DNA from 3 places in the Rheinheimera sp. F8 genome. Region 2 is predicted to be linked to each of the others. Evidence: predicted binding sites of a transcription regulator. Region 2 holds the regulator's gene; each other region holds the start of a gene.
The links. Region 2 encodes FNR, which switches genes on or off when oxygen is low (the NO sensors DNR and NnrR bind a similar motif). Its sites were predicted from a motif close to TTGATNTANATCAA; they were not measured.

Region 1: the regulator FNR is predicted to act here: its motif matches at 2,085-2,098, upstream of hemN (oxygen-independent coproporphyrinogen III oxidase).
Region 3: the regulator FNR is predicted to act here: its motif matches at 1,707-1,720, upstream of ATY27_RS08090 (cytochrome ubiquinol oxidase subunit I).

Annotation. Positions count from the first base shown of each region.
Region 1 is NZ_CP013656.1:664,372-667,652, forward strand. It holds gene ATY27_RS03030 (mechanosensitive ion channel domain-containing protein) at 1-24, opposite strand, end outside; gene ATY27_RS03035 (DUF1285 domain-containing protein) at 118-645, shown strand; gene hemN (oxygen-independent coproporphyrinogen III oxidase) at 667-2,028, opposite strand; gene ATY27_RS03045 (amidohydrolase family protein) at 2,148-3,281, shown strand, end outside.
Region 2 is NZ_CP013656.1:3,516,966-3,520,246, reverse strand. It holds gene ttcA (tRNA 2-thiocytidine(32) synthetase TtcA) at 1-148, opposite strand, end outside; gene uspE (universal stress protein UspE) at 246-1,166, opposite strand; gene fnr (fumarate/nitrate reduction transcriptional regulator Fnr) at 1,328-2,047, opposite strand; gene ATY27_RS15700 (sulfite exporter TauE/SafE family protein) at 2,084-2,755, opposite strand; gene ccoS (cbb3-type cytochrome oxidase assembly protein CcoS) at 2,745-2,936, opposite strand; gene ATY27_RS15690 (heavy metal translocating P-type ATPase) at 2,933-3,281, opposite strand, start outside.
Region 3 is NZ_CP013656.1:1,794,963-1,798,243, forward strand. It holds gene ATY27_RS08080 (NdvB protein) at 1-377, shown strand, start outside; gene ATY27_RS08085 (Gfo/Idh/MocA family oxidoreductase) at 416-1,486, shown strand; gene ATY27_RS08090 (cytochrome ubiquinol oxidase subunit I) at 1,803-3,281, shown strand, end outside.

The DNA.
Region 1 (3,281 bases), 1.6 Mb from region 2:
AATCACCTGCACTTCTTGTTGCATAGCTGCATCCTCATGAGGGTCTGTGACGACGGGGTCGTACAATATGCTAACATCATTGACCGGCTTTGGCCGACGCATTTTTGTGGGATGAGCATGGACTTATTTGCATTACAACAGCAACTTGGCGCTCTGACGGACTACCCGCTGGAGCAGTGGCACCCCGCTTTTTGCGGGCCTGTGCCGATCCGCATTGATCGCGATGGCAGCTGGTATTTCCATGGCAGCCCTATTCAGCGACCAGAACTGGTGCGGCTGTTTGCGGCGGTGCTGAGTTGTGTTGACGGGCGATATCTGCTGACGACGCCGGCGGAGCAAGTGCAGATCGAAGTCGACGATGCACCATTTTTATTGGTCGATGCCGAATGGCTGGAGGATGGCCGGCTGCAACTGACCAGCAATTTGCAGCAGAGTTTTATCGCCGGGCCGGACTTTCCGGTGCTGTTGCAACCAGAAGCCGGCAACGGCCAGTTACTGCCTTATCTGCAACTAAAACGCGGCTTACGCGCCAAATTCAGCCGGACTTTATATTACCGGCTGGCAGAGCAGGCACAGGAACAAACCGTCGATGGTCTCTGCCAGTATTGGCTGCACAGTGGCACTTACCCGTTCCGGTTGGGCTGAAACTGTTGTATTAAAGCGCGTTTAAATAACCTTGGAATAACTCTGCTGCTGCCCCAGTAAATAAGCATCAAAAGCCGCAGCAATGATCCGCACCCAGGGCCGGCCGCGCTCTGTCACTTCCAGTACATCGCCTTGCCAACGCACCAAACCATCGTCAAGACAAGGCGCCAGCTGGGCCAGCGAGCCGGCGAAATAATCCTGAAAATTTATCTGCCATTGCTGCGCCAGGGCGGCGCTATCCAGCACAAAATTGCACATGATGCGGGCGATCAGATCGGCGCGGATTTGGTCATCCCGGCTTAACGTCAGGCCTTTATCAATGGCGAGTTTCTGCTGTTGTTCCAGCGCCTGATAATAGTGTTTCAACTCTTTTTGTTGTTGCCAGATCACATTGCCGACCTGACTAATGGCGGAAACGCCAAGACCCAGTAACGCATCGCAGGCATCGACACTATAACCCTGAAAATTACGGGTCAGCTGATGTGCCTGCTGTGCTTTGGTCAGCGGATCTGAGGCTTTGGCGAAATGGTCCATGCCGATGGCAACAAAACCAGCTTGTTGCAGGTGGTCCATCGCCAGCGCCAGTAACCCGAGTTTTTCGGTGGCGCCCGGCAAAGCGGCATCGGGAATTTTACGTTGTGCGGCGAATCGTTCCGGCAAATGCGCGTAGCTGAATAACGAGACGCGGTCCGGATCCAAAGTGACCACTTGCGCCAGCGTTTGGCTGAAAGTCTCAGTGGCCTGATGTGGCAAACCATACACCAGGTCCAGATTCACTGAGCGGAATTGCAGCTCACGGGCCGCATTGACCAGGGTTTCGACCATGCTATAGGGCTGGATCCGGTTAATTGTTTGCTGCACTTGCAGATCAAAATCCTGCACGCCAAAACTGACGCGGCTAAAGCCCAGTTCACGCAACAGTCTGAGCTTTTCGACATCACAACTGCGGGGATCAATTTCGATGCTAAGCTCAGCCTCTGGCAGGAACTGGAAATGCTGATGCAGCAACTGCATCAGCCGGCGCAGCTGCGCTTCATCCAGATAAGTCGGGGTCCCGCCGCCAAAATGCAGCTGGTGCACTTGTTTCGCCGCACAGGCGCTTTGATACAAGGCCATCTCGGTGGCTAAGGCGTCGAGGTAACGGTCGGCTTTGCTTTGATCGCGGCTGATCACTTTGTTGCAACCGCAGTAATAACAAAGCTCCCGACAAAACGGTACATGCAGATAGAGGCTCAGTGCCGGCCCGGTGTCTGCCAGTGCCTGCAAAGCGCGCTCTGGCGCAAAGCCGCTGCGCAGTAACAACGCGGTGGGGTAAGAGGTGTAACGGGGGCCTTTGACGTTGTATTTTTTGATCAGGGCTTCGTCCCGGAATGTCGTCATCATATCGCATCTGCCACAGGGGAAATGGCGTCAGTATAAAGACTGTGTTGAAGTGCATATTGATCCAACACAACAGATTGGACTTTCAATAAGAGGCAAAGCCTCATAACCCGGGAACAACAATGAACAAAATAACCACTGCAATGCTGCTGGCCGGTCTGTTACCGCTGACGGGCCACGCGGCAACGTTGATCCACGCCGGCACTGTGATCACAGCGGAAGGCGAACAAATTCTGCAAAAACAAACGCTGGTGATTGAAAACGACCAGATCAAAGCCATCGAAGCCGGTTTTCGCCAGCCTGCTGCCACGGACACCCTGATTGATTTATCCAAGCAAACGGTGTTGCCGGGCCTGATGGATATGCATACGCATTTTTCTTACCAAAGTAGCCCGGGTGCTTATAGCGAAGGCTTCACGATGAACGAAGCAGATGTGGCGTTACGCGGTGCGACTTATGCCGAAAAAACGCTGCTGGCCGGCTTTACCACAGTGCGGGAATTGGGCGACAGCCACCTGATCAGTACCGCGCTGCGTAAGGCAATTAATGCCGGTTATGCCAATGGGCCGCGTATTTTCACTGCAGGCAAATCTATTGCCACCACCGGTGGCCATGCCGATCCGACCAATGGCGTGGCTTACTTGCGGATGGGTGACCCAGGCCCGGATGATGGTGTGATTAATGGTCCGGACGATGCGCGTAAAGCGGTAAGGCAACGCTACAAAGAAGGCGCAGATCTGATCAAAATCACCGCAACCGGTGGTGTGCTCAGCGTGGCGAAAAGTGGTATGAACGCACAGTTCAGCGACGAAGAACTGGCAGCTATTGTCAGCACCGCCAAAGACTATGGTTTTACCATTGCGGTGCATGCGCACGGTAAAGAAGGCATGGAGCGAGCCATTAAAGCCGGCGTGACGTCGATCGAACACGGCACTTTTATGGATGACAACACCATCAAGCTGATGAAACAGCACGGCACTTATTTTGTACCGACTATCAGCGCCGGTAAGTTTGTCGCCGAAAAAGCGAAAGAACCAGGCTATTTCCCGGAAATGGTGCGGTTAAAAGCGGCGACTATCGGGCCTTTGATCCAGGCCACGTTCAGCAAAGCGCAGAAGGCCGGCGTCAAAATCGCCTTTGGTACTGATGCCGGTGTCGGCATGCATGGCGATAACTGGCGCGAATTTGTTTATATGACCGAAGGCGGCATGTCGGCGCATCAGGCCATTCTGAGTGCGACTATCGAAGGTGCACGT
Region 2 (3,281 bases):
TGTCTTTGCCGCCAGACAGGCAGACCATGATTTTGTCGCCTTCTTCGATCATGCCAAAATCAGCAATGGCCTGGCCGACGCCCCGACGCAGTCTTTTATGCAGTTTATTCAGATTGTATTGCGCTTTGGCTTCAGCGGAGTGTGACATGATGCTACCCAGACAGTAAAAAAGGCGCACATTATAGCGGATCACGCCCGCTTGCCAATTCCAATTCTTGGTTACGGGCGTGGAACATCAGCTGTGATCAGACCGGCGCGTCCGGTTTCAGAGCCAGCACATCGCAATCGAGCCGGTCAATCACGTGTTCGGCGGTATTGCCAATAATGGCCGCTGACAAACCGGTGCGACCAATAGTGCCGATAATCACCATCTCGGCGTCGAGTTCTTTCGCCACCCGTGGGATCACATCTTCCGGCATGCCTTCCCGGACATGCACGGCTTCACTGGTCAGATCAAACTGGCCCGCCAGCGCATTGGCAGCATCCACATGGTGATGGCGCATGCTGTCGTTGTATTCAACCGGATTAAACTCCGGGATCTCAATTGCCACATGAATAGGCGTGCCCGGGTAAGCGTTGACCAGATGTACTTTGGCGTGCAGCATCGCGGCCATCGCCTGGGCCTGGCGAATAATGATGTGATTCAGTGCCTTATGATGGGGTTTTTCACTACCGGCATTGACCGCCGCCAGAATATTGCCTTGCGCCGGCCAGGCATGTTCTTTGACCAGTAACACCGGGCAGGGGCATTTACGCAGGATGTGCCAGTCGGTTGGGGTAAAGATCATCGATTTAAGCACATCGTGGTCATGGGTACCTTTAATCACCAAATCATAGCCATGTTCGGTGACGGTCTGCACTATGGCCTCAAACGGGCGGTTGTGCCAGACCACTTTGGCACTGCAGGTAATGCCTTTGGAGCGGGCGGGGTGCAATAACTCCTGGATCCAAATCTCGCGGTCAGTGATCACAGCCTGGCGCATCGATTCGCGCTCTTCACCGGATAACATGGTGGTCATTTCATAAGAGAAATCGTAGATGGATAAAAAAGCAGTGAGTTTACATGCGGTGTGTTCGGCCAGTTCTATGGCCCTTGCCAGCGCTTTTTGCTGGTCCGTACTGGGATCAAGCACCACCAGCACATCCTGATATGTCGCCATCATCATTCTCCTTTGCAGTCACAGGTACAGAATCAGTGTAGCTAAGTTAAATCGCTTCGTGCTTTGGCATGTTGTGTTGGATCAAGCAAGTGCCGATTGGTTCCCTGGCGTTTGCCTGGACATAAAAAAACCGCCGGAAGGCGGTTTTGTCTGTGCATAGCGCTAAATCAGCGGCCGATTTGCGCCATACCCGCAACCCGACTTAATTCTTCAAAATTCGCAATGGTGATCAGTTTACCATCGACGTGGATTAACTCGTCTTTGTGGAAGCGCCCCAGCAGGCGACTGATGGTTTCGACGGTTAAACCCAGATAGTTGCCGATCTCACCTCGGGTCATGGTCAGGCGAAATTCTTTGCGCGAAAAACCGCGGCTGCCAAAGCGTTGTGCCAGATTGGTTAAAAAGGCGGCCAGTTTTTCTTCAGCAGTTTTGCGGTTCAGCAATAACATCATCTGCTGGTCACCGTGGATATCCTGACTCATCAGACGCATCAGTTGCTGGCGCAGTTTCGGTACCTGGTCTAACAAATGATCGAGGTTATTAAACGGGATCTCACAGACCATGGCGGTTTCCAGCGCCTGCGCGTAGCTTGGGTGTTGCTGATCACCAATGGCGTCAAAGCCAATCACGTCGCCCGGCAAATGGAAACCGGTGATTTGTTCTTCACCCTGTTCGGACAAAGTGTAGGTTTTAAAAGAACCGGTGCGTACTGCGTACAGTGCCTGTAACGGTTTACCGGCTTCGAATAAATGGTCGCCTTTGTGTGACGGCCGCTTACGCTGGATGATTTGATCAAGCTTATCCAGCTCTGAGTCATTTAGGGTGAATGGCAGACACAGCTGGCTGAAGCCACAGTGCTGGCAGTTGATACTTGAAGGTGAACTCATCGCAGGTTTCCAAACTCCATCCAAAGTATGCCCAGCTTAAAAAACCAGAGCCCGAAGTGCAAGGTAAATTGTCTGTAACGCATAAGCAGCTAACACCGCTGCCAGACCATATCGCACCCATTGCTGTTGTTGTAATTGCCGCAGCGCGTCGGCAGTCTGACCCGCCAATAACACCGCAGGCAAAGTACCCAGACCAAACAGTGCCATCCACAATGCGCCCTGTGTGGCGCTACCACTGCCGAGGCTCCAGCTCAGTGCGGAATAAACCAGACCACAAGGCAGATAACCCCAACACAGGCCATAGGCATAAGCTTTAACAGCTGAATCCAGCGGTAACAACCTCTGGCTGATTGGTTGGACCCGGCGCCAAAGCATTTGTCCTGCGCGTTCCAGTTTCAGCAAGCCAAACCATAACCGGCTGATATACAGCGCCATCGCTAATAACATCAAACCTGCCAATAGTTGCAGCCACTGCGGCATCAGGCCGCTACTGCCAACCATGGTTGCACCGATGCCGCCAAATAAGGCGCCGGTCAGTGCATAACTGCTGATCCGGCCAAGCCCCAGCATCAGTTGCAGCCAGCCCCGGCGAGTCCGTGATGGCGGCATCAGCATCTGCAGCGCACCGGCCATGCCGCCACACATCAGCAGACAATGCGCACTGCCAAACAGGCCAACAAAAAAAGCGGCGAAAATATCAGGGCTCACGGGATGATGACGTGCTGTCGGCTGGTGGCGTTGAAGAAGCAGGCTTTTCGTTAAACAGAATACTGAAACCTTCTTTATCCAGGTCGTCAAACTGTTTAGAGCGTACCGCCCAAAAGAACACCGCAATGCCAATCATCACAAAGATGATAGCAATCGGGATCAACACATAGATGATACTCATGCTTTGAGCAACCGTAATGAATTAGAGACCACTAACAATGAACTGCAGGACATGCCGATCACCGCGACATAAGGCGAGACAAAACCGCAGACCGCCAATGGGATAATAACCAGATTGTATCCGGCTGCCCACCACAGATTTTGCCGCACCACGCGATGGGCGCGACGCGCACCGTCAATCAGGGTTTGCAGCTGTTGCAGGTCATTATGCAGCAATACGACGTCGGCCTGGTTCTTTGACAATTCAGTACCGCTGTCGAGCGCAACGGACACATGCGCAGCATGGAAACAAGGACTGTCGTTGATGCCATCGCCGACCATCACCACCGTTTCACCGGCTTGCACC
Region 3 (3,281 bases), 1.7 Mb from region 2:
AGCGTGGCCAGTTGCCGGTATTTTTGCCGAATTATTATCGCGGCGCTTATAGCCAGTATCCACGCACGGCCGGCCGCTCCAGTCAGCTGTTTAATACCGGCACTGTGCATTGGGTGTACCGCTGCCTGATTGAACATCTGTTTGGCCTGAAAGGTGAAGGCAACGGGCTGCGGATCCAGCCGCAGCTGCCGGCGCATTGGCCAGAAGCATCAGTGCGCCGGCAGTTCCGCGGCGCGACTGTTGAACTCAGCCTGACACGACAGGCCGGGATCCAAAGCATGCAGATTTACCTTGGCGAACAGATGTTGGCAGCTAATGTGCTGCCTGACATTGTGGCCGGCCAAACGTACCGCTTGCGGGTTTTGTTGCCGTTGTGATGACAGCCAAACAGTAAAGAGCAATCAAGGAGTCAGCGATGCCGGTATATGACACTGAGTCAGCCCCAACCCCAGCTAAAGTGCGGATTGGGCTGTTGGGCGCGGCGCGGATCAGCGCCCGTGCTGTGCTGGAGCCGGTATTATTGCTGGCCGACCGTGCTGAAGTGGTGGCGGTGGCTGCATCTTCGCAGGCCAAAGCCGATGCCTTTGCGGCGTCACATGGCATTGCCAAAAGTTATGGCAGTTATCAGGCATTGCTGGACGATCCGGACATTGATCTGGTGTACAACGCCTTACCGGCGTCTTTGCATGCGACCTGGAGTATTGCCGCCGCGCGCGCCGGTAAACATGTGCTGTGCGAAAAACCTTTTGCGATGAATGCACTGCAGGCCAAAGCAATGCTGGAAGCTGCTGATAGCCGGCAAGTGCTGTTGCTGGAAGGTTATCACTACCGCTTTCACCCGCTGTTTTTGCAAGTGGAAGCACTGTTGCACAGCGGTGCTCTCGGCGACATTCATACTGCGCGCAGTCATTTTTCGGTGCGGATCCCGGCATTTGCCGGCTCGTTACGCCATGAGCTGGCGCTTGGTGGCGGCGCTTTGATGGATTTGGGTTGTTATCCGCTGCATTGGTTACGCACTTTGTTTGGAGATAGCTATCAGATCCAGCACGCCGGCGCGATTTGTGACAGTCCACAAGTGGACAGCAGTTTCAGCGCCAAGCTGTTATTTATGCCGGCAACAGCACCGGCAGTGACGGCACATCTGGGGTGTTCGATGGCAGAACATCTGGGCACGCAGCATCTGGCTTATCTGCAGCTGGAGGGCACACATGGTTGCCTGACCATTGATAATCTGGTCGCACCACAGCAGGGTTATCAGTTGCAGCTGACAGCGGCCACAGCTGACAGCCCGCTGCAGGGGGAGTCCCGGCAAATACCGCCACAGACCGACGGCCGAACCACATATTTCTACCAGCTGCAACACTTGCTGGATTGCCTGCAGCACGGTGCCACGCCGCTGACCGGCGGCTCGGATGCGCTGACACAAATGCAGGGTATTGACGCTTTGTATCAGGCGGCCGGGCTAATGCCACGACCAGGCAACTAGTCGAATCTTCGCCCACCACGGCAACAGCCGCCGGTTTGCAAAAAAAACATTCCACTTCAATACTTCAGCGGATTTCGCATACGAAAGCCGCTGCGAGTTATTCTGCTGCGATGCGATTTCCTCTCCGACAGTTTGATTCTAATCAAAGTAAACCAGACGCTACAGGCGGACAATAAAACCGCGGGTCTCAAAAGGGGTATCTCTTTGGTGGTCGCAATCTTTGATGCTGATCAACCCAATAGCTTTCAGCAACGACGCTTTCGATTGGTGCACTGTATATTAGTAATTAATTAAGTTAACACACAGGAGACGGTGGATGGATATCGTCGAACTCTCGCGCTTGCAGTTTGCCTTTACGGCAATGTACCACTTCTTATTTGTGCCACTGACGCTTGGTATGACGTTTTTACTGGCGATCATGGAGTCGGTTTATGTGATGACCGGCAAAGAAATTTACCGCGATATGACCAAATTCTGGGGCAAGTTATTTGCCATTAACTTCGCGCTCGGGGTCACCACCGGTATCGCGATGGAATTCCAGTTCGGCACCAACTGGTCCTATTATTCGCATTATGTTGGCGACATTTTTGGCGCGCCGCTGGCGATTGAAGGCCTGATGGCATTTTTCCTCGAATCGACGTTGGTTGGTTTGTTTTTCTTCGGCTGGGACCGCTTAAGCAAGGTGCAGCATTTAGCCGTAACCTGGCTGGTGGCGCTGGGTTCCAACCTGTCGGCCTTGTGGATTCTGATCGCCAATGGCTGGATGCAAAACCCGGTGGGCGCTGAATTTAACTATGTGACGATGCGGATGGAAATGACCAGCTTCAGCGAAGTCATTTTTAACCCGGTAGCGCAGGTCAAATTTGTCCATACCGTGTCGGCTGGTTATGTCACTGGTGCGATGTTTATCTTAGCGATTTCGGCCTGGTATATGCTCAAAGGCCGCGATTTAGCTTTCGCCCGCCGCAGTTTTGCCATCGCTTCGGCCTTTGGTCTGGCGGCGTCTGTGTCGGTAATTGTGCTCGGTGATGAATCCGGTTATGAGCTGGGTGACGTGCAAAAAGTGAAGCTGGCCGCTGTTGAAGCCGAGTGGGACACCCATCCGGCACCGGCATCTTTTACTGTGATTGGTGTGCCAAACAGTGAAACTCAAACCACTGATTACGCCGTCAAAATTCCTTACGCGCTCGGTCTGATTGCGACCCGTTCACTGGATGAACCGGTCAGTGGTCTGAAGGACTTAAAAGAGCAACACCGCGCCCGTATCGTCAACGGTATCGAAGCCTATCGCTTATTGCGTCTGCTGCGTGCTGGTGATACCTCGGCTGAGACCAAAGCGGCTTTTGACAGCGTGAAAAAAGACTTAGGCTATGGCCTGCTAGTCACGGCTTATGCAGAAGACCCAACCAAAGCCACGCCTGAACAGATTCAGGCGGCAGTAGATGGCAGTATCCCAAAAGTGGCGCCGATGTTCTGGAGTTTCCGCATCATGGTCGCGGCGGGTTTTGCCTTGCTGGTGATTTTTGCGCTGAGTTTTTACTACAGCGCGAAACGACTGGAAAAGAAACCAACCTGGTTATTACGCGCCGCGGTACTGGGCTTACCACTGCCGTGGATCGCCTGTGAGGCCGGCTGGTTTGTCGCTGAATATGGCCGTCAGCCCTGGGCGGTCGGTGAAGTATTACCCACCCATCTGGCTGCTTCTGGTTTAACCCCGGCGGAGATCTGGACCAGTCTGATCCTGATTTCAGTGCTCTATACCATTTTCCTGATTATCGAAGTCTGGCTGATGCAG